DNA from 4 places in the uncultured Paraglaciecola sp. genome. Region 1 is predicted to be linked to each of the others. Evidence: predicted binding sites of a transcription regulator. Region 1 holds the regulator's gene; each other region holds the start of a gene.
What was found. The regulator MetJ, encoded in region 1, represses methionine synthesis genes. The targets are predictions, from matches to a motif close to TAGACGTCTAGACGTCTA.
Positions count from the first base shown of each region.

Region 2: a site for MetJ is predicted at 4,757-4,774, ahead of msrA (peptide-methionine (S)-S-oxide reductase MsrA). Genes of this name have one in related genera too.
Region 3: a site for MetJ is predicted at 4,110-4,127, ahead of thrA (bifunctional aspartate kinase/homoserine dehydrogenase I). Genes of this name have one in related genera too.
Region 4: a site for MetJ is predicted at 6,648-6,665, ahead of metA (homoserine O-succinyltransferase). Genes of this name have one in related genera too.

Region 1 is NZ_CALSOK010000014.1:67,657-75,488, forward strand. Features, by position in the region: gene Q0Y52_RS13900 (DUF3300 domain-containing protein) at 1-386, opposite strand, end outside; gene ribA (GTP cyclohydrolase II) at 511-1,128, opposite strand; gene Q0Y52_RS13910 (EAL domain-containing protein) at 1,271-4,117, opposite strand; partial or broken gene Q0Y52_RS19580 (hypothetical protein) at 4,284-4,379, opposite strand; gene Q0Y52_RS13915 (cytochrome c) at 4,640-4,966, shown strand; gene Q0Y52_RS13920 (HD family hydrolase) at 5,022-5,603, shown strand; gene Q0Y52_RS13925 (glutathione S-transferase) at 5,698-6,378, shown strand; gene metJ (met regulon transcriptional regulator MetJ) at 6,448-6,765, opposite strand; gene metF (methylenetetrahydrofolate reductase) at 6,920-7,804, shown strand.
Region 2 is NZ_CALSOK010000006.1:212,978-220,809, reverse strand. Features, by position in the region: gene atpH (F0F1 ATP synthase subunit delta) at 1-189, shown strand, start outside; gene atpA (F0F1 ATP synthase subunit alpha) at 203-1,744, shown strand; gene atpG (F0F1 ATP synthase subunit gamma) at 1,813-2,673, shown strand; gene atpD (F0F1 ATP synthase subunit beta) at 2,705-4,090, shown strand; gene Q0Y52_RS05715 (F0F1 ATP synthase subunit epsilon) at 4,221-4,634, shown strand; gene msrA (peptide-methionine (S)-S-oxide reductase MsrA) at 4,784-5,374, shown strand; gene Q0Y52_RS05705 (SDR family NAD(P)-dependent oxidoreductase) at 5,697-6,554, opposite strand; gene Q0Y52_RS05700 (NADH:flavin oxidoreductase) at 6,684-7,760, opposite strand.
Region 3 is NZ_CALSOK010000002.1:286,629-294,460, reverse strand. Features, by position in the region: gene Q0Y52_RS01945 (MAPEG family protein) at 1-200, shown strand, start outside; cyclic di-GMP riboswitch class I at 610-694, shown strand; gene Q0Y52_RS01940 (S8 family serine peptidase) at 786-2,606, shown strand; gene Q0Y52_RS01935 (PEP-CTERM sorting domain-containing protein) at 2,758-3,363, opposite strand; gene thrA (bifunctional aspartate kinase/homoserine dehydrogenase I) at 4,335-6,797, shown strand; gene thrB (homoserine kinase) at 6,797-7,792, shown strand.
Region 4 is NZ_CALSOK010000008.1:77,418-85,249, reverse strand. Features, by position in the region: gene Q0Y52_RS06715 (GNAT family N-acetyltransferase) at 76-1,239, shown strand; gene Q0Y52_RS06710 (DUF938 domain-containing protein) at 1,269-1,856, opposite strand; gene metH (methionine synthase) at 1,876-4,539, opposite strand; gene Q0Y52_RS06700 (homocysteine S-methyltransferase family protein) at 4,549-5,607, opposite strand; gene metA (homoserine O-succinyltransferase) at 5,662-6,582, opposite strand; gene Q0Y52_RS19415 (transposase) at 7,763-7,832, opposite strand, start outside.

The sequences.
Region 1 (7,832 bases):
AGTGATTGTAACCAGTTCAAGTCTGCACTGAGTTTCTGTAATAGTTCATTAAACGGAACCAGTGCTTGGATGCTGGGCTCCCAATTTTTATTTCCCACTGCATTGAGAGCTTGTTGTTCATCTAAGTCTGCATTTGTTGCTCGCCAACGAGCGGCTTGAATGACTTCTAAGGGGTAGGTTGATGCCACCAAAATATGTGAGAGTAACGTGTCAGGATAAAGGGCGATTGGCGCTAATATTTGATCGAGTTGTGCTTGGTCAAGCACAACAGGTTTAGAGGTTTCTGAGCTTAATTCATCCTGCGCTTGAGCAAGTTGCACAACGCTACCTATCAATAGGCATAAAACACATATATAGATGTATATGTACTTGGTTTGATTACGCATAACCCTTTCCTTCTTAAATGGAAAAATCCAGTGCTACCCAAAAGTATAGGCAACATTTATAACTGTAGGTTAGGTTATACGTTAGCTAGCCTTAACCATGGCTGAATGCTCGCTGACGGGAATGTTATTTAAGCAGGGCCTTATCGAACTGATGACCTAACTTCTCTGTTTTAGTACGAATGTAGTTTCGATTATCATCGGTTATGCCATGATCAATGGGGGTGCGTTGTGCCACGTTAATTCCCATATTGGAAAGAGCTAATACTTTCTTGGGATTGTTAGTCATGAGGTTGACATTATTTATTTTTAATTTATGTAACATCAACTTGCAGATACCATAATCCCTGATATCGGCATCAAAACCCAAGTGTTCATTTGCTTCGACAGTATCCATGCCTTCATCTTGTAATTGATAAGCCCGAATTTTGTTGAGTAAACCTATGCCCCTCCCTTCCTGACGCAGATACAACAATACTCCTTTGCCTTGCTGAACAATATTTTCCAATGCCTTTTGTAGTTGTGCACCACAATCACAGCGAGTACTGAACAGTGCATCGCCGGTCAAACACTCGGAATGAATACGAATAGGCACGATATCTTCTGCGTCCCATTGGCCGTATGAGAGGGCAATATGCTCTTGCGCTAGTTCATTATCAATAAAACCATGAATATGAAACTTACCCCAGTGAGTGGGTAATTTGGCCGAACTAACATATTGATACTGATCTATTTTGGACTTCATATTTTGTAAAACGTACTTAATTAAAGGAAATTATGGGTTAAATATACATTTATTGTGTAATGGGATATTCAAGTTCATGAACATATATTTACTTTTTGGATCTCTATATGGGCATCATTCAGTCTTTTGCAATAGCTTGAGATTATCTATGTTGAGTAAAATCAGCCAGTGCATGAGGTTTAGCAACACCATATCCTTGGGCAAAATCAACACCCATTTTACCCAGTTCAACCATTATTTCAGTTGATTCAACAAATTCGGCGACTGTTTCTATTCCCATGGCTTTCGCGACGTCTTTAATTGAATTAACCATAGCCATGTCTATGGGGTCAACCAAAATGCCCTTTACAAAACTTCCGTCTATCTTGATCTGATCAACAGGCAAGTTTTTCAAATAGTTATAGGATGAGAATCCATTACCAAAATTATCCAAGGCAAACAAGCAGCCCAATTTGTGAAAGGTGTTAATAAATTCTAAGGTTTCATCCATCTTTAAAATGGCCATGCCTTCGGTAATTTCGAAGCATACTTTTGTATAAGGAATTTTATACTTTTCAAAGGCACTCAAAACAAATAGTTTGAGCTCTTTATCTGCTAATGAGTGCCCACTTAGATTAATGCTTACTCGCATCAGTTCAGCGTTATGTTGGGGATTGTTCGCCAACCAGCAAAAATAATTTTCTACTACCCAACGGTCTATGTTCCCAGTGAGGTTATAACGTTCGGCAGCAGGTAAAAAAGTAACTGGACGGACAATATTGCCTTCCTGATCGCGCATTCTGAGTAATATTTCATAGTGATGACCTTCTACACGTTTACTCAGTGCTTGATAATGTTGGTAATACAATTCAAAGCTGTCGTTTTCAAAGGCATAATTTATATGTGATACCCAAGATATCTCACACTCATAGCGCTGCATATGTTTATCTTGTGCCGCGTAAGTATGCACTTGATTACGACCACGCTCTTTGGCTAAATAACAGGCTGAATCGGCCATACTTAATAATTGCTCCGGCGAATTGATATTAGGCTGCCAAGGTACTTGGCCAATGCTAATACTTAATGTGAAGATCCGATTTTCCCAAATGAAACGAAACTCCTGAACAGCATTGAGAAGTTTGTTGGCCAGCAGATAGGCCATTTGCGCATTATCCCCCTCAAGTAATACGCCAAACTCAGCACCACCGAGTCTTGCCAAAATTCCTTTTTCCATCACTACTGCATCAAGCTTTTGTGTTATCTGCTTGATTAGCAAGTCGCCTGCTTTATGCCCGCAGGTGTCGTTAACCACCTTAAATTGGTCTAAGTCCATGTAAAGTAGGGTTAAATCATTTTTGTGATTTTGAGCTTTATGTAAACCGCTTTGAAGTCGACGTTCAAATTCACTTCTATTGTAGACCCCCGTAAGCGAATCGTGTGTGGCCAAATATTCCAGACTAATATTTGATAGCTTGCGTTCGGTTACATCTGATATAGAACCAAACAGGTACTCTTTATCATCTTCTCGCTTGATTTGACATGAGATTGAAAACCAAAATTCGCTGCCATCTTTTCGTACACCTTTTATCTCTTTGCTAATGACCTTACCGCTTTTATGTATCTCTCCAAGCATAACTGCACGGTCTTGGGGGTTGGAATAAAATTGAGCCGCATTATATATTTCCCTCAACATCTCTGTCTCGTCAAGATAGCCAAACAGGCTGCACATGGCAGGATTTACACTTATTAGTTGACCGTCGAGGTTGGAAGTATATAGCCCCTCTGCAGAATTCCTAAATAAGTCATAAAAGTGTTGCAGATCTTTAATTGCTAGTTGTTGTTGCATGTTGTGACGGTATGTTAGAACGCGGTCATGTGCTTCAATCGCTAATGCAATTATCATGATGCCTAACATTATTAGCACGGTGAAGATCAGGGATATCTGTTGCGTTAATGGCATGCCAGATAAAAATAACGACACTTGTCCAAAGCCGCTTATGGTAATAAAAGCCAGTCCCAACAAACCAACCAAGTTAACCGTTTTTTTATCAGGTTTATGATAGAAAAATCCTAGTAACCCGATAAGCGTTCCAGATATAGCCGCCATCAGCGTCGAAAATGTGATTTGCAGTGCGCTATCAGAGGAAAATGCCATTCCCAGTGTTATAAATCCAAAGCTATATAGAGCATATCGCCAGACAGTAGGGACTCTCTCTAATATTGCAAAAGTGACTTTTGCTGACGTTAATAATAATAGTCCAAGCAATGCACAGCTAAGATTCGATATGTAGGCAGTAATCCCCGTTATTTGACCTAATACCCCCTTGGTGTTTAAAAATAATAATAAAAATGCGGCACTAGAAAGCGCAAACCAAAAACGCACGGGGCTGCGCATAAAGATGTAGGTAATTAAAAAATAACAGGCTAGCAAAGTAAGCCCACCACTAATAAAACCAATGATTGCTAAAAGAAATTGTTCTCTTTCGACCAATGATGATTGTCTGTCTAGGTTGACGGGAAACACTAATGGGCCGTCGTCGTTAATTCTTATAAAAACTGTTACCGTTTGTTGTTCTGCACTTATCGGGGTAATAAATGTTCTGTATTTGAAAGCCCGTTTTGAATAATCCTGATTACTACCCATTAGGTAAGAGCCTAAAATACGATCTTTTTCATCCAATAAAAAAACGTCAACATAATCCAATTGGGGATTACCAATAGTCAAAAAATACTGCTCTTCGGCAGGATTATCAAATACAATTTTGAACTTGCCCCATAGGCTCTGCTCTTGGTTAATTTGATTAGGCATAAAGCTGGACTGCCAATCTTGTAAGTTTTGAATGTCAGATAGTTGTAAGCTCTTTGCTTCTATCAACCAATCAATTTTACCAAGTAAATTAATATGAGTGTCATGCTTTGATATTATCACCTGCTCTGATGCAATGTTTTTTGGGTGCCAGAATGCACATAAAAAACATAACACAAAACCAATTGAGTAGAGTGATTTCATTTTTTTCCTACAAAAATTACGAATTATATACGTTGGCGTATATTGTATGTTATTGCCACTACTTTTGAAAAATATCTAAGCTTATGCAAGGGCGATATCCCTAACTACTAAAAATATTTCTCACTCTTTTCCCAAATCACAAGGGAAGTACAGAGAATTTTTGTTGTTCATCTATATCTTCTGCCAGAAAGAGTCCGCGTCCACCTCCCAATTCAGGGTTCCATTGTTCAATTTGGTGCCCTCCATATTTTTGCGCCACAGACCTGTAATTCAATACACCTGTTCAGTAAATATTAGGTTGAATAAATGGCTTTCGTGTTGCTACTCACTCTGGAAGTTTAAAGCAGTTGCAAGGCAGTGATTAAAAACTTCTAAGCGTGAGTTTTTCAATTTAATTGGCTTGACTTCACTACTCAGTGCAGTAAATTCCTCAACAAACGAATATTCTAACTTCATATAAAACGCTTATTTAATAACGCTAATATCTACTCATACATTTGGGTGAAATACTGAGGATTAAACATGAAAAAAAATCATAGCAATTTATTATGCATTGTTTTTGCTACCGCTGGACTTATGTCGTCACCCATACTCGCAGCAGATATTGCGGCAGGCAAAGCTAAATCTGTTGCTTGTGGGGCGTGCCATGGTAGTAATGGTATTTCTATGATACCAATGTATCCTAATCTAGCTGGACAGAAAGAGCAGTATTTGGTTTTACAGATGAAAGCATTTCGTGATGGAGAGCGCAAAAATATGATAATGGCACCTATGACCACTGGATTAAGTGATACCGATATTGCCAATCTATCTATATATTTTTCGAGTTTAGATCCAGCTGGGAAGTAAACGAGCTATTAACTTACCTTAATACGATCACTGCCACTCGTTCAGAGAGTAATAAATGACTGAGAATTTTCAAGCTATCACCCAGTTTATCGTCGAAATTGAAAAATTAAAAAATGTTGAACGTAAGATTAAACCTGTTGGTTTATTACGTTATGAAAATAGTGCTGAGCATAGCTGGCAAATTGCTTTATTGTCCTTAACACTTCTGCCCTACGCAGAGCAAAATCCAGACCCACTAATAGTCGTCACAATGTTGTTGTTACATGACATTGTAGAAATAGATACGGGTGATAAGTTCGCTTATGACGCTAACCACGATGACTATGAAAATGAATTGGTATCAGCGCAAAGAATTTTTGCTATTTTGCCTAATGAACAAGCAAAAAACTATCTCAAACTCTGGATGGAATTTGAACAAGCTAAAACACCAGAAGCGCAATTTGCGAAAGCAATAGACAGGTTAATGCCTGTGATACAGAACCTTTATAACGGCTGCCAAAGCTGGATTGATCACGATATTTCTGTTAGCCAAATATTGCTTAAAAACTCTGCTATTGAAAAGGCTAATCCACAATTGTGGCAATGGATAAAGCAGCAAATTATAGAAGCAGGTGAACGGGTGGGTTTGAGGCGTTAGAAAAAGTTGAATTGTATACATTAATAAATAAGGTGGTCTTAGCCAAGGTCTACGTGTATAAAATACAAACAACTTTTTTATTAAGGAAGGCTAGATGATTGTAGTTCACCATTTAAATAACTCCCGTTCACAACGTATTTTGTGGTTGCTGCAAGAGCTTAATCTGGAATACGAAGTTAAACCCTATCAGAGGGATAGTGTAACCAATCTAGCCCCTATCACGCTGACATTAATTCACCCTTTGGGCAAATCCCCAATCATTACCGATGGGAATATTACTGTGGCTGAATCAGGTGCCATAATTGAATATTTAATCGGGGCCTACAACAAAAACGGAGCTGAGGGTCACCTCACTGTTCCACAACGTGGTACTGAGGTACATAGGCAATACATATACTGGCTGCACTTTGCTGAAGGCACACTGATGCCACCTCTAGTGGCTAAGTTAGTGCTGGATAGGGTAAGAACTAATGCTAAGCCGTTTTTTATTAAAATAATTGCAAATAAGATTGTGGATAAATTAATGGCAGCTTATTACGGGCCGATTATAGCTCAAAACATGGATTATATTGAAAGCCATTTAGCACATAACGCTTGGTTTGCAGGTGAAGAGTTAACAGGTGCTGATATACAAATGAGTTTTCCACTTGAAGCTGCAGTGGCACGAGGTAATACCAAAACCTTCCCAAACATTACCAAGTTTGTTGAAAAAGTCCATGCGAGACCTGCTTATCAGGCGGCCTTAGAAAAAGGTGGGAAATATGATTATGTATAGATTATTTTAGAGTCATAAACTTTAAGGTTTTAAATGAACATATTTGGCTTAGGCTTTACCCTCTGCCAATTAGTTTTCTTCTGTTTTTTTAGATAAGTTCATCTCCATCATAAGTTTCCTTACTTCTTTGGGAATGAGTTGAGTATTGTCTTTTTCTAAATCTTCATCATCAGGTAATGGTTGTCCGGTAAAAGCATGTAAGAATGCTTCACACAATAATTCAGAATTGGTTGCGTGACGCAGATTATTCACCTGACGGCGAGTTCGCTCGTCGGTGAGTACTTTCAATACTTTAAGCGGTATAGAGACTGTGACTTTTTTTACCATCTCGCTTTTTTTGCCGTGTTCTGCGTAAGGATGAATATATTCACCGTTCCATTTTGTCAAATTAGCCATTTTTTCGTTCTTTTATCTTTCTTATGCATTGAAATTCTAAACATTACGGGGAAAAGGTCAATGGTAGACTGCTAAACATCTTGACGGCTTTACGTTCAAAGTTTATTTTGGACGTCTATACGGCTAAATATTTTTGGAGTTACCCATGGCGTCTTACGCTCAAGGGATAGATGCATTAAATCAATCATTATCAGAGGTGAAAGGGATTGATGTATCGTTTGAATTCTTTCCACCTAAAACCGAGTTAATGGAAAAAACGTTGTGGAAATCTGTAGAGCGTTTAGCGCCCTTAAAGCCGTCTTATATGTCTGTGACCTATGGGGCGAATAGTGGTGAACGAGACAGGACCCATGATGTGGTGAAACGTATTCAGGCTGAGACCGGCATTAAGGCTGTGCCACATTTAACCTGTGTTGATGCAACCCGTGAAGAACTCATTGAAATTGCTAAAGATTATTGGCAAAGCGGGATCAGAAAAATTGTCGCATTGCGAGGTGATTTACCAGACGGTGTTGAAAAGCCCCAGTCTTATGCTTCTGATTTAGTCACATTGCTAAAAGATGTAGCAGACTTTGAAATTGCAGTTGCAGCTTATCCAGAGAAACACCCAGAAGCACCCAATAGCCAGTTTGATTTACTCAATTTAAAGCGGAAGGCGGATGCTGGTGCCACCGAAGCGATAAGTCAGTTTTTTTTTGATGCCGAAGTCTTTTTACGTTTTCGTGATCGTGCTGCGGCTGCAGGAATTGATTTAGACATTGTGCCAGGAATATTACCTGTGACCAATTATCAAACATTGCAACGTTTTGCCGGTTTTACCAATGTACATGTGCCTCAGTGGTTGCATAAAATGTACAGTGGTTTAGAAACCGACGATCAGACAACTCGAAATTTAATGGGCGCTAACATTGCTATGGATATGGTCAAAGTCTTAGCTAAAGAAGGGGTGAGGAAATTCCATTTTTATACTCTTAATCGTAGTGAACTGAGTTACGCTATTTGCCATATGCTGGGTGTTAGAGCAGACTAACCAGAAGTTATGACTAATGGTATCAATG
Region 2 (7,832 bases), on a different contig from region 1:
AAACTTAATAAAAAACAGCAAACAGAAATCGGTAAGTCTCTTGCAAAACGTCTGGCAAGAAAAGTTAAGCTGAATTGTAGCGTGGATCCTGAACTGGTTGCTGGTGTGCTTATTAAAGCCGGCGACACAGTAATTGATGGTTCACTTCGTAGTAAATTAAACCGTCTTTCAGACGCGTTACAAGCATAACGGGGAAAAGAGCATGCAACTGAATTCCACTGAAATTGCCGAACTAATCAAACAACGTATTGAGAAGTTCGAAGTAGTCAGTGAAGCTCGTAATGAAGGAACTATTGTTGGTGTAACCGATGGTATTATCCGAATCCATGGCCTTGCAGATGTAATGCAAGGCGAAATGATTGAGCTTCCTGGTAGTCGTTACGCTATCGCATTAAACCTAGAGCGCGACTCTGTAGGTGCGGTAGTAATGGGTCCTTACGCTGACTTACAAGAAGGTGTAAAAGTAAAATCTTCAGGTCGTATCTTAGAAGTACCAGTAGGTCGTAACCTACTAGGTCGTGTTGTAAACACACTAGGTGCACCTATCGATGGCAAAGGCGCTATCGATGCTGACGGTTTTGAACCCATAGAAAAAATAGCACCGGGTGTAATTGAACGTCAATCTGTCGACCAACCTATTCAAACTGGTTATAAATCAGTTGATGCCATGATCCCAGTAGGTCGTGGTCAACGTGAATTGGTTATCGGTGACCGTCAAACCGGTAAAACTGCTTTAGCGATTGATGCCATCATCAATCAAAAAGATTCTGGTGTTAAATGTGTATACGTGGCGATTGGCCAAAAGGCCTCAACTATTGCTAACGTTGTACGCAAATTAGAAGAGCACGGCGCTATGGGCCACACCATTGTTGTCGCAGCGTCTGCATCAGAATCAGCAGCACTACAATACTTGGCACCTTACTCTGGTTGTACCATGGGTGAGTATTTCCGTGACCGCGGTGAAGATGCTTTGATCGTATATGATGACTTGTCTAAACAAGCCGTTGCTTATCGTCAAATTTCACTATTGTTACGTCGTCCTCCAGGTCGTGAAGCGTATCCTGGAGATGTTTTCTATCTTCACTCACGTCTTCTAGAACGTGCTGCACGTGTAAATGATAAATATGTTGAGCGTTTCACTAATGGTGAAGTAACAGGTAAAACAGGTTCTTTGACTGCCTTACCTATTATCGAGACTCAAGCAGGTGATGTATCAGCTTTCGTACCTACTAACGTAATTTCGATTACCGATGGTCAAATATTCCTAGAAACAGATTTGTTCAACGCCGGTATCCGTCCAGCGGTTAACGCTGGTATTTCGGTATCTCGTGTTGGTGGTGCTGCGCAAACTAAAATCATCAAGAAGTTAGGTGGCGGTATCCGTTTAGCCCTAGCTCAGTATCGTGAATTAGCGGCGTTCTCGCAGTTTGCATCTGACCTTGATGACGCGACACGTGCTCAACTTGAGCATGGTGAGCGTGTAATGGAATTAATGAAGCAAAACCAATATGCACCGCTTTCAGTTGCAGATATGGGTGTTTCATTATTTGCTGTTGAGAAAGGACATTTACAAGGCGTTGAGCTAGATAAAATTCTAGATTTTGAAGCGTCTTTACACTCTTTCATGAACAGTGCATATAGCGAGCTGATGAACACTATTAACACTACAGGTAATTTCGACAAAGAAATTGAAGCCACCCTTAATGAAGCTTTAGAGAAATTTAAAGCGACACAAACGTGGTAGTCAATTAGACCGCTGTTTTTTTAAAGAGAGATAGCGGTCATTATGTTGAATAATCGGAGATAGAGTTTATGGCTAGCGGTAAAGAGATAAAAGGTAAGATCGGCAGTATTAAAAATACGCAGAAGATCACCAGTGCTATGGAAATGGTTGCAGCGTCTAAAATGAAAAAGGCGCAAGATCGTATGGCCAAAAGCCGTCCATATGCTGAGAGTATTCGAAGCGTAATCGGTCACCTAGCAAACGCTAACCTTGAATATCGCCATCCATATTTGGAAGACCGCGAAATAAAACGCGTTGGTTATATCGTGATTTCTACTGACCGTGGATTATGTGGGGGCTTAAACTCCAACGAATTCAAAATGGTCGTGAAAGATGCGAAAAAATGGCAAGAGCAAGATGTTCAAGTCGATTTTGCTGCACTAGGTGCTAAGTCTGTTGCATTCTTCAACCGTTTTGGTGGCAGTGTTTTAGCTGCTGAATCGGGTTTAGGTGATGCGCCAACTGTCAATGAAATCATTGGCTTGGTCCGTATCATGTTGGATGCATTTAATGACGGTAAAATAGACCGTTTATATTTGGTATTTAATAAGTTTGTAAATACCATGGCGCAAGAGCCGCAGATCGATCAATTGTTGCCTTTGCCTAAATCTGACGAAAAAGAATTACAACACCGTTGGGACTACATATACGAACCTGATCCTAAACCTATCTTAGATATGTTACTGGTCCGTTTTATTGAGTCTCAAGTATATCAAGGCGTAGTCGAAAACGGCGCGTCTGAGCAAGCAGCTCGTATGGTGGCCATGAAAGCGGCTACCGATAACGCGGGTGACATCATAGATGACTTGCAGTTGATATATAACAAAGCACGTCAAGCAGCAATCACACAAGAAATTAGTGAGATTGTAAGCGGCGCTGCAGCGGTCTAGGCAATGGTTTTAGAATTTAAGAGGAATTAACATGAGTCATGGTAAGGTCGTCCAAATAATTGGCGCCGTAGTGGATATTGAATTTCCACAAGATTCGGTTCCAAAAATATATGACGCATTGCGAGTTACCGAAGGTGATTTGCAAGGTTTGACCCTGGAAGTACAACAGCAATTAGGTGGTGGCGTAGTCCGTACCATCGCAATGGGCTCTACAGACGGTTTACGTCGTGGCCTGTCTGTTGAAAACAGCGGTGCTGCAATTCAGGTCCCAGTTGGTACAGCTACATTAGGCCGTATCATGGATGTTTTGGGTAACCCAATTGACGAAGCAGGTCCTATCGGTGAAGAAGAGCGTATGTCTATTCACCGCGAAGCGCCTACTTATGAAGAACAGTCAAGTTCAGTTGAACTACTAGAAACAGGCATCAAAGTTATTGACTTGGTTTGTCCTTTCGCTAAAGGTGGTAAAGTTGGATTGTTCGGTGGTGCCGGTGTTGGTAAAACTGTTAACATGATGGAACTCATTCGTAACATCGCTATCGAGCACAGCGGCTACTCAGTATTTGCTGGTGTAGGTGAGCGTACTCGTGAAGGTAACGATTTTTATCACGAAATGAGCGAATCAAACGTACTAGACAAAGTATCGCTAGTATACGGCCAAATGAATGAGCCTCCTGGAAACCGTTTACGTGTTGCCTTGACAGGTTTGACCATGGCGGAAAAATTCCGTGATGAAGGTCGTGACGTATTGTTCTTCGTAGATAACATCTACCGTTATACTCTAGCTGGTACAGAAGTATCTGCTCTACTAGGTCGTATGCCATCAGCCGTAGGTTATCAGCCTACCCTAGCTGAAGAGATGGGTGTGCTGCAAGAACGTATCGCATCAACTAAGACAGGTTCAATTACCTCAATCCAAGCGGTATACGTACCTGCGGATGATTTGACCGATCCCTCACCTGCAACCACCTTTGCTCACTTAGATGCAACAGTTGTATTGTCACGTGATATCGCGTCTTTGGGTATTTACCCAGCGGTTGACCCGCTTGATTCTACTTCACGTCAACTTGACCCTCTGGTTATTGGTCAAGAACATTACGACACTGCACGTGGTGTGCAATCAGTATTGCAACGTTACAAAGAATTGAAAGATATCATCGCTATCTTAGGTATGGATGAACTCTCTGAAGAAGATAAGCTTTCTGTATCACGAGCTCGTAAAATTCAGCGTTTCTTGTCACAACCTTTCTTCGTAGCCGAAGTATTTACTGGTTCACCTGGTAAATATGTTTCATTGAAAGACACTATCAGTGGTTTTAGTGGCATCTTGAACGGTGAGTTTGATCACCTTCCAGAGCAAGCTTTCTACATGGTTGGTTCTATCGAAGAAGCAAGCGAAAAAGCTAAAAACATGTAATTTTGGCTCATTTAGCGCGGATTCGTTGTCGGAAGTGCTCAGGTATACTTATACATTGTGCACTTCCTCCTAGACTCCAAGTTAAACGAACCCAAAGAGATGTTTTAAGGATCCTATTTAGGAGATTTTTATGGCAATGACCGTACATCTAGACGTAGTAAGCGCTGAAACCAGTATTTTTTCTGGTTTGGTCGAAGCTATTCAGATTACAGGTAGTGAAGGTGAGCTAGGTATCCATCCTGGTCATGCACCTTTATTAACTACTCTATTACCTGGAATGGTACGTCTGGTTAAGCAATTTGGTGACGAAGAAAATATCTACATCAACGGTGGCGTGCTAGAGATACAGCCGGGCTCAGTGACTGTATTGGCTGATACCGCTATTCGTGCAGAGGACCTAGACGAACAAGCGGCACTTGATGCACAAAAACGTGCAGAAGAGCATATCGCCAACCCGACCGCTGATTTTGAATATGCAGAGGCCGCTGTCGAGTTAGCCGAGGCTATTGCACAGTTGAGGTTGATCCGAAAACTGCGTAAGTAATCTGATTTGTAATACTTAAAAATCCCAGCTTGGTTAAATATCACGCTGGGTTTTTTGTTTTTATACATAGTTGAAATTTTATAGCAAAATATTGGTCTTTATATGAACTTTTATATTATTTAAACATGTCTAGTCGTTAAGGAAATGTCATGAAACTACAAATATTACTAGCGTTAATCGCTGTTTTTGCCCTATATGCTCCCACAGCAACCGCAGACAAAGCTATTTTTGCTGGAGGATGTTTTTGGTGTATGGAGTCAGACTTTGAAAAACTTGAAGGGGTGTCTGAGGTTATCTCTGGCTTTACTGGAGGTACGTTAGAAAATCCAACTTATGGTGGTAATCACACTGGTCATTATGAAGCGGTTGAAATCACTTACGATCCCAAAAAAGTGACGTACCAAGGTTTACTTGAACATTTTTGGGTAAACATCGACCCCTTTGATGACACAGGACAATTCTGTGATAAAGGGTTTAGTTATTTGAGCGCTATTTTTGTGGCCGATGAAAAAGAACGTAAACTGGCCGAATTATCAAGACAAAACGTTATCACGCAATTTCCTAATCAAAAAGTAGTGACCCCTATCCTACCCACAACCACTTTTTATCCCATAAAAGGGAATGAAAGTTATCACCAAGATTATTACAAAAATAATGCAGTTAGATATAAGTTGTACCGGTGGAATTGTGGCCGTGACCAGCGCCTAAAAGAGATTTGGGCTGATAAAACAACATACTGATTAAGTGGTTTTATTTTGACGTTAGGGGGCTTTAGAATAAGAGTCAATCTGATAAGCTGTAAAGTACCAAATTCAGTCATTTAGTATCTGCACTTTCACTGGCTAAGGGTGCAACATGAACTGATGGAGTAGCACCTCAAGCAGGATTACACCTTCGTGCCGGTGAAAGAGACTTATTTCATAAAAAAAAGCTGAAAAATAAGCATCAGCCGCGCTACATCAGGTTTGTAAAACCACATGCCACTACCGCGGATATTGGACGGTAGAATAAGGGATGAGGTTAACAAAAAACGAGCTCTGCTTAATGAAAATTGTTCTTAGGTTACTTTTCTATTTTCTTTAGGCCTATCTTGTTAGCAATAATGTTATCTAAAATGCGTTTAGGTAAATTTTGTGGAATGTGCCAATCTGTTAACATATTTGGAGCGATAGCATAACGCACCTTAGGTTTAGCTGTGGTAATAGTGTGATGCACCAATTCTCCAACTTTATCAACAGACACGCCTTTTGGACCCATAGCGCTCATAAAATCATTCATCTTTTTATATGATTGTTTATAGTCTGTATTATCATATTGACTGTTATCTACTAGTTTAGCCTTGTTCCATATAGGCGTAGCCACTGCGCCAGGTCCGATAATGATAACATCCACACCGTATAGTAGTAACTCTTGTCTTAATGAACCTGAGATTGCTTCTAATGCATGTTTTGAAGCTGAATAGGGACCGAAAAAAGGGGCCGCTCGTACACCAGCCATAGAAGTAATATTAATAATTCGACCTGGATTTTCTACCGGTGGGTTCACCGCACCTAACAATGGCAAAAACGCCTGAATCGCAATCATCGGCCCAATAGTGTTAATTTCCAATTGATAGCGAAATTCATTAATAGGAATATGCATCAGTGGCCCAGTAACGGCAACACCAGCATTATTAACTAGACCCGATAACGTTGTGTCACCCACTATGCTTTTGACCTTAACGACAGCCTCTTTAACCGCCGTAACATCTGTTGCATCAAAAATTAGAGGTGTCACCTTATCAGCAAACTCCTCAATCAAACTATCAGCATCAGCTTGCTTACGCACAGAGCCAAAAACATGAAACCCTTTTTGAATAAGCACTTTAACACTCCCTCGGCCAATGCCAGAGGATGCACCTGTAACAACAACATATTTCATAACGTAAATTCCTTAAAGTAGCAGTCCAAATCAAACAACCCTTGAAGCCGATTGATACCTGCATGGAGATTGAAGCAAGCGATTCTTAATCCAGCAAATTCATTTGCATGTAATGATTTGTATATTCTGTCACTCGACGACAAAACCCTTCCAGGTTCTCATGTAATCAACAAAGACTTCGCCTAGCCCTTCGTTGCGTAAATGCTCTGGCGAAACCGGATTAGTCACTGGCTGAAAATCATGATCAGCTTGCATCTGCAGTGGGTAGTCGTGGTGCAAAATAGCGGCGCGACCAAGCAGTATAAAATCGATATTGGCTTCCATAGCCTGACGTATTTCTTCTGGTGTCCGCAATTTTCCCGCTATGCCTAGGGCAACATTACCGCGATCAAGGTCGGTGAAATAAGACAGCAGTGTACGTCCCTTAAACTCTTCTTGTTGGGGCTCTTTGAAAACGTCCCAGAGGGACAAATCAAGAAAGTCGATTTTGCCATCACTGAGAATAGTCTGAGTAAAGGCAAGCATATCGCCGAGCTCTACATCAAAACGTTCAGGTGATAGGCGCAGCCCTAAAATAAAATCTTTGCTGCAGCGGGCACGGACGCCGTCGATAATGTCGCGAATAAGCCGCCCACGATTTTCCAAGCTACCACCGTACTGATCCTGGCGCTGATTAATCTTCCCGCTTAAAAATTGCGCCAGTATATAACCGTGGGCACCGTGTATTTCGACGCCCTCAAAACCAGCTTTTTCAGCGCGCACTGCGGCAGAAACAAAGTCTTCTCCTAGTTGTTCGACTTCTTCAGTGGTCATGGCGCGGGCGCCAGTCTCTTCGTTGTCCGATGGGCACAGCGGTGGCTCGCCAATCAATTCGGCGGGCGAACGCATCCCGGCATGATGAAGTTGCACCATGGAGACACTGCCATGCTGTTTAATGCCATCTGCAAGGCGGGTTAGGCCCTCGAGATGATGGTCGGAAAAAACTCCCAGCTGTCCGGGAAAACCTTGCCCCACAGCCTGAACGTGTGCGGCACAGGTCATGGTCAGAGCAAAGCCACCCTGAGCGCGTTTTGTTAGCCAGTGATATTCATCCTCAGACAGAGTGCCGTCCACATGACTTTGGGAGTTGGTGAGGGGCGCCAGAATAAAGCGATTTTTAAGCGTTGTGCCAGAGCTCAGTGTGAGTGGCTGGAAAAGGTTGGTCATAGAGTTCTTCTTATCGCGAATGCTGTTGTAAATGCTGTTTATTATGGTTTAAGTTAACCGCTCAGTACTGAC
Region 3 (7,832 bases), on a different contig from region 1:
TCATGTTTACCCCTGGCGCGCTCGCAGTGCTTGTCACAAATAATGCAGGGCAGTTAGCAGAATATATTGCTATTGCATTCGTTGCCTCTAGGTTGGCTTACCTATTCGCATATTACTTTGATAAACATGTATTGCGCAGCATTTTTTGGGGCATTGGTTTTATATCTTCTCTGACACTTGTTTGGTTGGCTATTCCTTAGTTTGTGCTGCTTATTAATGAAAGTGAGTTGTGACATATTTTTTATGACGGAGCGTTCTTTGAATAGAACACAGTGAATTTTGTCCAAATTTAGCATTGGGAAGCAACATTCCACTTTTCGTTATCCGTACTCATGATTTTGAAAGTGCTGAGGGGCACTCAATTTTTGTGCAATGCTGGGTTTAGCTGCTTATTTTGATCCGCATGTTCAATGTGAGCGATCAGAAAATCGATGTGAAATATTTTTTAAAGGTTATTCTTTATTAATTAAGAGCTTACATTCAACACCTCTAAAATTGGTTGTTTTTTGTACGATTTATGTTGACACCTTGAGTCATACCAACCTAAAATGACGACGTTCAAAAGAGGTATTCCTCTCCCAACTGTGAGTTAAATTGATAAGCAGTTGTAATTGAAAAGGGCAAAACTTTCGAAAGAAAGTGACGCAAAGTAACCGGTCTACGGGATGATTCCTATGATAGCGGAACTGCCAATTAGCAGCTTGTTGTGTTTTTGATAATCTGTATTTAAAGGCAATTTTAAGCGAAGGGTTTTCTGTAGACTTCACAAACTGTGGAGTCACAAAATGAAGTATATTAACACCAATTTACCCAGTATCAGTTCATTAGTAAAAATTAGCAGCCGTGGCTCAGTATTAAGCACCCTGTTGTTACCCCTGTTTTTCACCCAACACGCTCTAGCAGATCCACCACTGCCAAAAGTGTGGGCTAAAGGACAAATTTTGGTGCAACCCACCTCCGGTTTGTCTGAAGAAAATTTTCAAAAGATTTTAAAAGGACACCAAGCCAGTTCAAAAGGAAAGCTCAAACAACTCAACACCCATATAATCAAAGTTCCCATTCAAGCTGAACAGGCGATAGTGAGAGCCTTGTCTAACAATCCCAATATAGAATTTGCAGAGCTAGACTTACTGGTAAAACCCACTGCAGTCACGGCTAATGATCCCTACTACGCAAATGCTTGGCACTTAAGTAACATGCAATTACCTATTGCTTGGGACTATGCTAAAGGAAATGGAGTAGTCGTGGCTATTTTGGATAGCGGCGTAAATGGTTATCACAATGATTTGGCAGCCAATATGGTAACAGGCTGGAATAGTGTTAGCCAAAATAACGATACGGCCGATGTGAATGGCCATGGCACTAAAGTGGCGGGGGTTGTCGCGGCAATAAGCGACAATAACACGGGTGTGACCTCAATCGCCTGGCACGCATCTATTATGCCAGTGCGAATTACCAACGACAGCGCAGGCTATGCGTATTGGAGCGATGTTGCCAATGGCTTAACTTGGGCCGCCGATAATGGTGCCGACATTGCCAATATTAGCTACCAGGTCAGTAGCAGCTCCACTGTCACCAATGCGGCGCAATATATGCGTAATCGAGGGGGATTAGTTGTCGCTTCAGCCGGTAACGGTGGTTCAAATCTAAACTGCAGCGATAATGCCAGCATTATTACTGTTTCGGCCACAGACAGTGCTGATAATAAAGCCAGTTGGTCAGATTACGGTAATTGTGTCGATGTGGCAGCGCCTGGAGTAGGTATTTGGACCACAACAAGGGGTGGCGGTTATAGTGCTCCCAGTGGAACTTCGTTTGCCAGTCCTGCAACAGCAGCAACGCTGGCATTGATAAAATCAGCTAACCCCAATCTTAGTAACGATGAACTGGAGAATATTTTAGAGTCCAGTGCGGACAAAACTAAAAGTGGTGGTGGATTTAGTGTCTTTTATGGTCATGGCCGGGTTGATGCTGCCGCCGCTGTGATTATGGCTCAGCAAGCCCCTAGCATTGATCAACAAGCCCCCACAGTGGCGATAACGTCGCCCACTGAAAATAGTACGCAAGAGGGTATCTTTAATATTAATGTTAATGCTGAAGATAATATTGCGGTCAGTTCGGTGAGCTTATACGCCGATGGCATATACATTAGCAGCGACAATGTTGCGCCCTTTAGTATTAGTTTCGACAGTCATAATGTGGCCGATGGTAATGTCGCCTTTACTGCTCGCGCTGAAGATGCGGCTGGCAACCTGGGCAGCTCAGCCACTCACTGGCTGGTCATTGATAATATTGTCGATGTAGCTGATAACATTGCCCCGAATGTAACTATTACTAACCCAGCTGATGGCAGCACGGTGAGCGGCAATGTCGCTATTACTGTTTCTGCAACTGATAATGTAGCGGTGACTAAGGTTGAGCTCTATATTGACGGTCAATTAAAAGCCCAAACGAATACGTCTGTATTGTCGTACGGTTGGAATAGCCGTAAGGCGCGTGCTGGTTTGCATACTATTTTAAGCAAAGCATTTGATGCGGCAGGTAATCAAACACAGAGCAGTGTGCAGGTTAATATTACCACTACAAAAAAAAGAGGGCGTAAATAGATGTAAGTTAATTCAAGACAAGGCTATGCCATGCCATGCTATGCCATGCCATGCTATGGCTCAAGGTTGGTAAGCTAGTTCCTGAGATTAAAAGATAAAGGCACCACTATGCATCATATGCAGTGGTGCCTTTTTATTGCTGGGCTATTAACTAGCTTAAAGGCAAGCTAGTTGAGTGGGCTTTATGACGGCGCAGCCCCCCCAAACCCAATAAACCCATGCCGAGTAAAAGTAGCGAGGCAGGCTCAGGTATATCTTGAGGACCGCCACCACCGCCACCACCACCATCAAACTGAGTGACATGACTGATTGTTAACTGGGTATCACTCAAATTAAATCCACCGAGGAGATCGGTATCGATCACTCCCCAAGTAGTTTCTGCCAGATTTGTAAACAGCCCCCAGTCAGTAGAGTTCTTGACAATGTAAGTGCCAGGTCCAAATAACAACTGAAACGCGATTACATCCGTTTCATCAGTAGTATACGCTTGAACCGGATCTGTCTTTCCGCTCAATGTGTAGGTCATACCCGTCACAGAAGTGGCCCAGCAAAGTTCAGCTACTTCATTAGAGCCATTTGGGCATGCAGGGTTTATTGATTGCAAGTCCGTCGTTGTGGCGAGAAGCGTGTCTAATACTCCAACATTATTACCATTTAAAACGCCAGCCCCGCCATCATTAATGAAAATTGCCGAGGCTTGTGAGCTGAACATCAACCCGAATAAAAGTGAAGCAGCGATAGATTTTTTAAGTTGCATAGAATATTCCTTATCGTAATTTTAGGGTAAATAAATAAGCCGAATAGTGTTGTTTATTTACACGCCGAGTTACAAAGGCACCACTAAGCTTATTACTTCGCCTTTAATAAAATTAAGCTAGTAAAGATAGATGCATTTTCTATACCGAAAATTTTATAATACTAATTATCAACCAGTTATAAAAACCGAATGTTGCTATATGAGCAAACATGTAAAAATACCTGACGTTTTACCGAAGTGAAAATAGTGAGTTAAGAGATAAATAGCTATTTTTTATTATATTTCACCTGCATAAAGTAAGAAATACACAACTCTATAATGTAAAGTTTTTTACCACACGTATTTTTACCACACGTACTTTAGTCATACGTTAGACCCGAAAATACGGTGCAACTCCTATTCTCGGGCATATTGAATGTAAAGAGGTAGACTGAGAGCGTTCGTAGTATTTGGGCAAGAATTCTATTGTGGACTTTTTTGTTAAAGTGACTGAATATTTTTGTGACCACAAATTACAACAGTCAAGGATATTGATTATGCATCAATAGTCTGGGGTCCGTATTTTAGATAGGCAATAGTAAGGGATGCTAAACCGCTATGGCTATCACTTATTACACACGTCTCGTGATTGTTGTTCGTGATGTAAAAATTACGATATGCTTGACGCGATTAAAGTCTAAATAATGGCGCGCTGCACGGTGCTGGAATAACAAATAACAAAACAACCCTTTGTGCTAGTTGACTTATAGACGTCTATACGGCAAATTAAATCAATGAAATTTATAATATCACTCACAACCGGCATCATTATCATTACCTTTGAAAAGGTGTTCGCTGGCTAGTGCATACGCATTACACATAAAAAGCCCGCCACTACCGCGGGCTTTTTTGTTATTAAGATGCTTAAAACACGTGATTGATAAACACGTGATTGATAAAGACAGTGTGTTGAAACAGTTAAGGAATTAAAAATGAAGGTATTGAAGTTTGGTGGGTCGTCACTCGCTGATGCAGAACGTTACTTAAGAGTCAAAGACATTAGCCTCGCATGTCACAATGATGTCGGTGCGGCTGTTGTATTGTCTGCTCCAAAGGGCGTCACCAATGCCTTATCGTTATTGTGTGATGAAGCGGCATCGGGCAAAGATTACGGCGAATTGTTTGCCAAATTAAATATGCTTTTGTTTGGTATTTTGGATGACCTGAAAATTAGCCTTCCCCATTTTTCTCAAGCTACATTAGCTGAATTCATTCAACATACCTTAAACGACCTCAATCAGCATTTAGAAGGTTTTGCGTTGTTGCGGTGCGCCCCTGAGGAAGTGGTCGCTAGGGTGTTAAGCGTTGGCGAATACGTGAGTGTGAATATATTCAGTGAAATATTGACCAGTTTAGGTCATGCCAATTGCATTATTGATCCGGTTAACTATATTGTTGCTGAAGGTGACTACCTAGACAGCATAGCCGATGTATCTGCTAGCCAGGCTCGCTTCAGTGATGTGGATATCTCAGGTGACAAAATATTAATTATGCCTGGGTTTGTTGCTGTCAACCAAGCGGGTGAAAAGGTCACTCTAGGTCGAAATGGTTCAGATTATTCAGCCGCTATTTTGGCTGCGTGTATTGATGCACAGTGTTGTGAGATTTGGACAGACGTAGACGGTGTTTACAATGCTGATCCAAACCAAGTCGATGGTGCGGTATTGCTTGATAAGCTGACGTATCAAGAAGCGATGGAATTGTCTTATTTTGGTGCGAAAGTGTTACACCCTAAAACAATCGGCCCCATCGCTCAACATCATATCCCCTGTTTAATCCGCAATACACTCAACCCAGCAGCGCCAGGTACCTTGATCAGTAACCAAGCGAGCACTAAATGGACTAGCGTAAAAGGAATATCACACTTAGATGATATGACTATGTTCAACGTGGCAGGCCCTGGCATGAAAGGCATGGTGGGTATGGCAAGCCGGGTGTTCGAAATTATGTCTAACGCGAATATCTCGATTAGCTTGATTACGCAATCTTCGTCTGAATACAGCATTAGTTTCTGTATTCACAGTAAAGATGCCAGCCGCGCTCAGGATTTATTAGAAGACTCATTTGCTTTAGAGCTCAGTAATCATTTGCTTGACCCGATTGAAGTCCGTCATGAATTAGCCATTGTTACTTTGGTAGGAGACGGGATGCGTCATTCTAAAGGGTTGGCCGCTAAATTCTTTAGCTCCTTGGCACAAGCCAGAGTCAATAACGTGGCTATTGCTCAGGGCTCTTCTGAACGCTCTATCTCCACTGTTATCGAAGCCAGTAAAGCTAAAAAAGCAGTGAAAGTCGTGCATCAGAACTTTTTCTCTAACCTACATGCTATCGATGCTTTTTTAGTGGGCTGCGGCAGTGTTGGAAAAGAGCTGTTAGCTCAAATTGCTCGGCAACAAGCCGCTTTACTTAAAAAAAATATTAGCTTAAAAGTGTACGGGATTGCCAATAGTCAAAAATTATTGCTGCAATCTAACGGCATCGATTTGAGTGCCTCTTGGCAAGAAGACTTGGATAAAAGTGATAAACAATTCTCTATCGATAATTTGAAAGGTTTTGTACACGACAATAGCCTGGTTAACCCTGTCGTTATCGACTGTACGAGTAGCGCTTACATTGCTGAACAATACCCTCAGATGATGTTAGATGGCTTTCATGTTGTCACACCAAACAAAAAGGCCAATACAGCCAGCACCGAGTTTTATCAGCTTTTAAGAGATACCGCTCAAAAAACCAATCGTCAATTTTTATACGAAACCACAGTCGGTGCGGGTTTACCGGTTATCGATAATCTACAAAATTTGTTTTATGCTGGCGATGAATTAGTGCGTTTTGAGGGGATATTGTCTGGTTCATTATCTTTTGTGTTTGGTAAGTTAGATGAAGGTTTGAGTCTGTCTGAGGCAACCGAAATTGCTAAACAGAATGGTTTTACGGAGCCTGATCCACGTGATGATTTGAGTGGTATGGATGTCGCCAGAAAACTGTTGATTATGGCCCGTGAATCAGGTCTAACCCTTGAACTATCAGACATCACTATAGAGCCAGTATTACCATCTTCTTTTGATGCCAGCGGCAGTATCGAAGATTTCATGACGCGTTTGCCTGAATTAGACAGTTACTTCGCACAAAAAGTAGCTGCCGCGAAGGATGAAGGCAAAGTATTGCGTTATGTAGGCTCAATTGAGCATGGTAAATGTGTTGTCAGTATCGAAGCTGTAAATGAGTCTCATCCACTGTATATGGTAAAAGAGGGCGAAAATGCCTTGGCCATTCATAGTCATTATTACCAACCTATTCCTTATGTTATTCGTGGTTACGGAGCCGGTGCTGCGGTGACTGCAGCAGGCGTCTTCGCAGATATCATGCGCACTATGCCCTGGAAACAATCTATATAATGTCAAAAGTTCAAATGAAGCAATCTACCTTAAGAGCTTATGCCCCTGCCTCTATCGGTAACGTCAGCTTGGGGTTTGACCTACTTGGCGCGGCATTAAAACCAATAGACGGCAGTTTGTTAGGTGACGAAGTCGATATCGAAGTGGCAGAGCAGTTTAGTTTGGACGTCAAGGGACGTTTTGCTGACAAGTTGCCACCTGATCCAAACAGCAATATCGTGACCCGTTGTTATCGGCACTTTATGGCGGTGTTAGAGCAACAAGGTTATGCTAAAAGCGCTATCCCCGCACTTAAATTGACCCTGTACAAACACCTACCTATTGGCAGTGGATTAGGCTCAAGCGCCAGCTCGATTGTGGCTGCACTACATGGCCTGAATCAGTTTTTTACTGAGTATTTTGGTAAGGCGCCTTTCACAGAAAATGAATTATTGTTGGTGATGGGTGAACTAGAAGGGCAAATAAGCGGTAGTGTACATTATGATAATGTTGCGCCATGCTTCCTTGGTGGTTTAACGTTAATGGCGGAACATAAAGAGCAAGTCGCATTGCAATTGCCCATGTTTGAAAACTGGTATTGGGTATCTTGTTACTCTGGTATTAGTGTCTCGACAGCTGCAGCACGGAATATTTTACCAAAACAGATTGCTATGGCAGATACTATCCAGTTTGGTCGTCAGTTAGCGGTATTTACTGACGCCTTGTACCGAAAGGATGAAAAACTAGCCGCGGCCATGATGATAGATGTGATTGCCGAACCTTATCGTAAATCACTGTTACCAAGGTTTGATGAGTCACGAGTATTTGCAATACAACACGGCGCGCTGGCCTTTGGTATTTCAGGCTCTGGACCAACAGTATTTGCAGTATGTGATAATATAGAAGATGCCCAAATCATTAATCAATGGCTAGCTGATAATTATATTCAAAATGACACAGGTTTTAGTCATATTTGTCAGTTAGACATGAGTGGCGCATCCATAAGCCACTCTTGAAAGCGATAGCTTTCATCGGAGCTAGTAACATATGGTCATC
Region 4 (7,832 bases), on a different contig from region 1:
TGGTATATTTAATGATCTTAACTTCATTTTCTGCCATATTAGGAAGATAAATTCAGCAAAGAATTAGACCCAACATTGTCAATATATAGCACAGAATATACTTTCAAATTTAGCACCTCAATTGAACAAGTGGGTCAAACAGTTTGGGACAATTTAGCTAATGGCAATAGTCCATTTTGCCAATATCCTTTTTTGCATGCCCTAGAAACCTCTGGCTCGGTAGGTGGAAAATCTGGGTGGCAGCCTTTCCACTTAGTAATCTATCAAAATTCTGATCCTGTTGGCATTTTACCTTTATACAAAAAAACACATAGTTACGGCGAATATGTATTTGATTTTGCTTGGGCAAACACTTATCGGCAATATGGCGTTAACTATTACCCTAAATTAGTGGCCGCCATACCTTTTACGCCTGTGACTGGAGCAAGGTTAATGCTCAACGCTACAATAGATAGACAGCAACTGATACCCATTCTATGCCAAGAAATCACCAATCAATTAACGTTGTTTGGCATGTCTTCCATGCATTGGTTATTTGTGGAGCAAGATATTAGCCAAACACTGCATGAGCATCACCAAATACAACGTAAAGCCGTTCAATTTGAATGGTTCAATCGTCAATATTCGTCGTTTGATGATTATTTGACACATTTTAATTCGCGCAAAAGAAAGAATGTTAGGAAAGAGCGCATTAAAATTACAACTGAAGGTATAAAAGTTGTTAGGTTGTATGGGGAAGGTTTGACTGAAAAGAACATGCGTTTTTTTTATGATTGTTACAAACAAACGTATCTAAAACGTAGTGGTCATGATGGTTACTTAACCGAAGACTTTTTCCAGAAAATTTTTAGAAATTTACATCAGAACTTAATGCTAGTCATTGCTTTAAAAGACAATACACCTATTGCTAGCGCTTTATTTGTATTTGATAAAAATCAACTTTGTGGTCGATACTGGGGGGCTTTAGAAGATATAGATAACTTACATTTTGAATGTTGTTACTACCAAGGTATTGAATTTTGCATTGAAAGAAACATCGCTAAATTTAACCCGGGCACGCAGGGAGAACATAAAATATTAAGGGGCTTTGAACCTATTTATTGTTATTCAAACCATTCACTTACAGAGTTGGCGTTTCACGAGGCCGTTGAGCGATTTATAGATGAAGAAAACACTCAAATCACACAATATAAAAATAATGCCGAAAAGCTATTACCTTTTAAACAAACACAAGACTAACTAAACTTAACCTGATATCAAAGCATTTATTATTTTTGCCAGACTAGCATAAAGTTATTTGCTGGCATTACGACGGTCTCAAGAAGAAACAAAGGTTTAGCCCAAAGGGTTAATTCATTAATGTCACGAATACCACCGCACCCTTGCTGTGCTAGGTGTTGATCAAAAGCTTTGTTTGACTCACTACTATACTGCCCTTGAAATTTATAAGGGCCGTATTGACAAAACACTCCACCAACTGGCAAGTTATCGGCCACTAATTGCATCATAAATTGTGTTTCTAATGGTTGCATAATATGTGTGGTATTCGCTGTAAACACAGCATCAATATTGGCTAGTGGCCAAGTGCTAGAAGCACCGATAGTCAATGAAAAAGGTTGATGCACATTATCCACGTCTACATCTTCTAGCCACGCGGCTATGGCAAGATGTTTATCAGGCATATCACTGGTATGCCACTGAAGATGCGTTAGTCTAGGAGCAAAATGCGCGGCATGTTGCCCCGTACCAGAACCAATCTCTAAAAGTGTTGTTTTATCCACCAAAACACGACTCAATATATCTAAAATTGGTTGTTTGTTATTTTCACACGATTGGCTGAAAGGCTTCTCTAACATACTTTTACTAATCCATTGTCTATTGAAGGTTGGGCCCTAACCACTTTTCAGCTTCTAACCTATCCCAATCTTTACGTGCAGCATAATCGAGCAATTGATCTTCTTGTATTTGGGCTACTGCAAAATAACGACACTGTGGATGAGAAAAATAAAAGCCAGATACAGCTGCACCAGGCCACATAGCATAACTCTCTGTTAGTTTCATACCAGTATTTTTTTGAGTATCTAGTAAATCCCAAATCAATTGTTTTTCTGTATGTTCGGGGCAAGCGGCATAACCTGGGGCAGGTCGAATACCTTGATATTTTTCACGAATTAGCTCTTCGTTTGATAATATTTCATCGGGTACATACCCCCAAATTTCCTTACGCACTATTTTATGTAAATATTCGGCAAAGGCTTCTGCAAGCCTATCGGCTAGGGATTTAACCATAATAGAATTGTAATCATCGCCGTCATTTTCATATACTTTGGCCAATTCATCTTCCCAGGTTCCTGCTGTTACAGCGAATGCACCAATATAATCGGCTTTACCTGAAGACTTAGGCGCAACAAAGTCACTTAAACAATTGTTTGCCCCCTTAGCTTTTTCAGTTTGTTGGCGAAGATGGTGAGCAACGTGTACCACTTGACTGCGGCTTTCATCCGCATAGACTTGAATATCGTCTTCTACTCGATTAGCCGGAAAAATGCCTACCACACCATTAGCTTTAAGCTTAGAATTGTTACAGAGAGTTTTTAACATGGACTGAGCATCAGCAAATAAAATCTGTGCTTCTTTGCCTACAACTTCGTCTTGTAATATGCGTGGATACTTACCTGCCAAAGACCAGGTTAAGAAAAATGGTGTCCAATCTATATAATCAACCAACTCTGCCAATCCAATACTTACTACGTTCACACCCAACTTGTTGGGAACAGGTGGCTGATAGTTGTTCCAGTCGAACTTAAAACCATTTTCACGAGCTTGCTTTAACGTTATGGGGCGGGTACGAGGCTTTTTCTTGGCGTGTTGCTCGCGCACTTTTTCATAATCAAGTTTTAGTTCTTCTGAATAAATAGCACGATTCTCGGCAGTGATCAGTTTCTGACATACTCCCACGGCACGGCTGGCATTGGGTACATAGACCACTGGTTGATGATAATGTTGTTCAATTTTAACTGCGGTATGTGCTTTTGACGTGGTAGCACCACCAATTAATAATGGTAGATCAAACTTTAAGCGCTGCATTTCTTTGGCCACATATACCATTTCATCAAGAGAAGGGGTAATCAGGCCAGAAAGGCCAATCATATCGACATTTTCATCCTTAGCCACTTGCAACAGTTTTGCACAAGGTACCATTACCCCAAGGTCGATGATCTCAAAATTATTACATTGCAGCACCACGCCAACAATATTTTTGCCAATATCGTGAACGTCACCTTTTACTGTGGCCAATAAAATCTTGCCGTTACTGCTACCTTTGTCTTTTTCAAGCTCGATGAACGGATTAAGGTAAGACACCGCCTTTTTCATCACCCTGGCAGATTTGACCACTTGTGGCAAAAACATTTTACCCTCACCAAACAGATCACCAACTACATTCATGCCATCCATCAATGGCCCTTCGATAACATGCAATGGTTTTTCTGCCGCGAGGCGTGCCGCTTCAGTATCTTCCTCTATAAAATCCATAATGCCCCGTACCAGAGCGTGTTCAAGACGTTTGTTGACGGGTAATTCACGCCATTGTAGGTTGTCTTTAACCAATACTTTACCGTCGCCTTGATACTTGGGAGCAAGTTCTAAGAGCTTATCCGTAGCTTGGTCATGTCGATTTAAGATCACGTCCTCCACGGCTTCTTTTAGCTCCGGAGGAATTTGGTCGTACACTTCCAATTGTCCGGCATTTACAATGCCCATATCCATTCCCGCTTTAATAGCATGATATAAAAATACAGAATGCATGGCTTCACGAACTGGATTATTGCCGCGAAAAGAAAAAGATACGTTAGATAAGCCGCCTGATACATGAGCATGGGGCAAATGTTGACGAATACGCCGAGTAGCATTGATAAAATCTACAGCATAATTGTTATGTTCTTCAATCCCGGTTGCCACTGCAAAAATATTTGGGTCAAAAATGATATCTTGTGGTGGGAAGCTAATTTTTTCAGTGAGTAATTTATAACTACGTTCACATATCTCGAATTTGCGTTCTTCAGTATCGGCCTGGCCTTTCTCATCAAATGCCATCACTACAGTGGCAGCACCATATCGCTTTAACAGCTTAGCTTGATTTAAAAAGTTGTCTTCCCCCTCTTTTAAGCTAATTGAGTTAACAATGGCTTTACCTTGCACACACTTTAAACCTGCCTCGATAACCGTCCATTTGGATGAATCAATCATGATAGGCACGCGAGAAATATCTGGTTCAGAAGCAATCAGGTTCAAAAACCGCGTCATGGCGGCTTCAGAGTCCAACATAGCTTCATCCATATTGATATCTATTATTTGCGCACCGTTTTCAACTTGCTGGCGTGCAACATCTAAAGCTTTTTCATAATTATCTTCAAGGATCAAACGCTTAAACATAGCAGAGCCGGTTACGTTGGTTCGTTCACCTACATTGATAAAATTTGCTGAGGCTTTTGCTTTGACAAGAATGGGTTGCTCAATATCTATTTCAATTTTACTCATCACTACCGCCTAATGGACAAAAGGTTCTAAACCAGACAGGCGCATCTTCACCTCTCGCTTCACTATTTTACGAGGTGCGTAATCTTTTACAGCATCTGCCAGGGCCCGAATGTGTTCGGGTGTGCTGCCACAACATCCCCCCACAATATTCAATAATCCTGATTCTGCCCACTCTTGAATGTGCGAAGCCATTTCGTCACTTTCCATATCATATTCACCAAACTCATTTGGTAAACCTGCATTAGGATGGGCGGAAACAAAACATTCGGATACTTGGGATATTTCATCCACATATTGGCGAAGTAGGTCAGGGCCCAAAGCGCAATTTAAGCCAAAAGAAAACGGCTCTATATGATTCATCGAATAATAAAAAGCTTCAGCCGTTTGACCAGACAATGTTCGACCAGAGGCATCGGTAATAGTCCCTGAAATCATAACTGGTAACTGAATACCCAGTTGTTCAAATACTGTTTGTATGGCAAACACTGCAGCCTTGGCATTTAATGTATCAAAAATTGTTTCCACCATTATCAAATCCGCACCGCCTTCAATCAGGCCATGAGAAGCCTCAACATAAGCTTCAACCAACTCATCAAAAGTCACATTACGTTTAGCAGGGTCGTTCACATCAGGAGAAATAGAAGCGGTGCGACTAGTGGGTCCTAAGACACCTGCAACAAATCTAGGTTTACCAGGTGTTTGGGTGGTAAATTTATCTGCTGCCTCTCTAGCTAATTTTGTCGCCTCGATATTTATCTCTTTTGCCAACGCCTGCATATTATAATCAGCCATGGAGATAGTGGTGGCATTAAACGTATTAGTTTCAATAATATCAGCACCCGCCTCAAGGTATGCGCAGTGAATGTCATAGATAATCTTAGGCTGAGTCAATACTAATAAATCGTTATTACCTTTAACATCAGAATGCCAGTCAACAAAACGTTCACCACGGTAATCCTCTTCTTCGAATTTATATTCTTGGATCATGGTGCCCATGGCACCATCAAGTAACAAAATACGTTTGTTAGCAGCTTTAATCAGTTGTTCTTCTCGTTGCTCTGGGGCCATTCGCTGACTCAATGTTATTCCTCTTCGTTCTGACACTAACTAAATTAACTGTTTTTACTCAGAAAGCTGAGCCAAGTCATAGGGGGTATTTTGATAAACATAATAATTCAACCAATTAGTAAACAATAAGCTGCCATGTGCTCGCCAACTAACCATAGGCTCTCTATTTGGATCATTATTCACGAAATAGTTTACTGGGATCTGCGATTGTGCATTAGTCAATAAATCTCTTTGGTATTCTTGTTTTAAACTTTCACAGTCGTACTCGGGATGCCCAGTAACAAATACCAAACGTTTATCTTCAGAAGCGACTATATAAGCCCCCCCTTCATCTGACTTAGCCAATACATTTAATCCAGTTATACTAGCGTAATCTGCCATACTTATTTCACCGTAACGTGATTGTGGCGCATTAAAAACCGGGTCAAACCCCCTCAATAATTCATCGTGCTCATTTTGTACAAAATGTTGATAAACGCCGTTTAATTTGTGATCACGAAGCGCCCTATTTTTACCAAAAAAATGATAAATGGCTGCATGTGCCGACCAACATGAAAATAAAGTAGACTGCACATTACGACGGGCCCAGTCCATGATGACTGTTATTTTTTCCCAATATTTGACATCCTCATAATCAAGATGCGCAAGCGGCGCTCCAGTGACAATTAAACCGTCATACTTTTTATTAGCCACATCATCAAATTCCACATAAAAATTATCCATGTGCGCCGCTGGTGTATTTTTGGGTGCTTGTTTATCAATGCGAATTAAATCAATATTAATTTGCAAAGGTGTATTCGAGAGTAAGCGTAAAAACTGCTCTTCTGTTTTCATTTTATTTGGCATCAAATTCAAGATACCCACTTCCATTGGCCTAATATCTTGCGTCGCAGCACGATGGGTATCCATGACAAAGATTTTTTCTTTGTCGAGCACATTTTGTGCAGGTAAGCTACTTGGGATTCTAATCGGCATAAAGGATCTGAGGCTTAAAAAAGATACTAACAAACTTGGCTTAACACGCTAAAAAAGTCAACATCTTTACGTCTAGACGTCTAAATGAAAAAAAATAAAATTGTAAAAATTAGTCTTAGAGCAAGCAAAAACATCTCAAAAAGGCATCTGAGCAATTTGACTAAGGTGCCTAAAAAATGAATTAGTACCAATTTACCGGAATAATAAATTAACATGTAACAAGCTAATATTTTTAACTTGGCCACAACATTTTAGTAAAGAAAAAATTGTTGAGCCTATTTGAGAAAATTAGACGGCATCATTTAGCTGGATGACACCCTGATTGCTGAAAGGCAGAAGGACAAAAGAGGTTGGGATGCAAGTGGTAGATTGAATTCGCTGATAATCGGTCAGAAAAAATCCGAATTTATGGCTATGGAAGCGTTCAATAGTTCATGCAACTTAAGTGTGGATGAGTTTGTCAAAATTTAATGAATGAATCGCTTGGATTCACTACGCTATAGACAATGTTAAAATATTTTGTCAGAGATTGTTCACTGTGTATTAGGTAAACACCAACAAAAATACTTGGATAAGTTCAATTATCGTTTAAACCGCCTAATTGTCTAATAAAAGATACCTAAACGTTTAAAAACGACAGGTGCGGAATAGCCTTTTTTAACCACTAGGCGAACGGCTTCTTTTTTAAATTCATCGGGGTATTTTTATTCATAACACTTTTTACCTTACTTCGGTACCAAGTAAAAAGTGTCTTCAGAGTTAGTTGAAGATCAATCAGACATTAACTTTAAGTTTAGTCACACGATTTTCACTGAAAGATTCAGTTTGGCGGCGTAGTTTGTGGGTTATCCGTAGTCTCCAATACACTGCACAACTTTACACATAACTTGTCTTGATAGTTTCAAGTAAGCACACGTTGTCCTGTGCTGTCTTTGATAACGGCTTCTTTATCCAGGTGTAATAGCCGCAACGATGCATATTATATACCTAGCACTTGGTACTGACACGATAAGCGTGGGCCGTAACCTTATTAACGTTTAATTTTCTTTGATTCGCTTGCAAAATAAACGGCTATAAATTCAAGTAAACATCGCAAATGTTTCGTTTTTGATCTTTGAATATAACTTAAAAAATTCTCTCACTGAGAAACTTTTTATAACTTGCATTACATGACTAGGAGCTACTTTGGTGAGTTTTTGATAATCATGTGAATGTGATCTTCTGGGATTTCTAACTCCTGAATATAAATA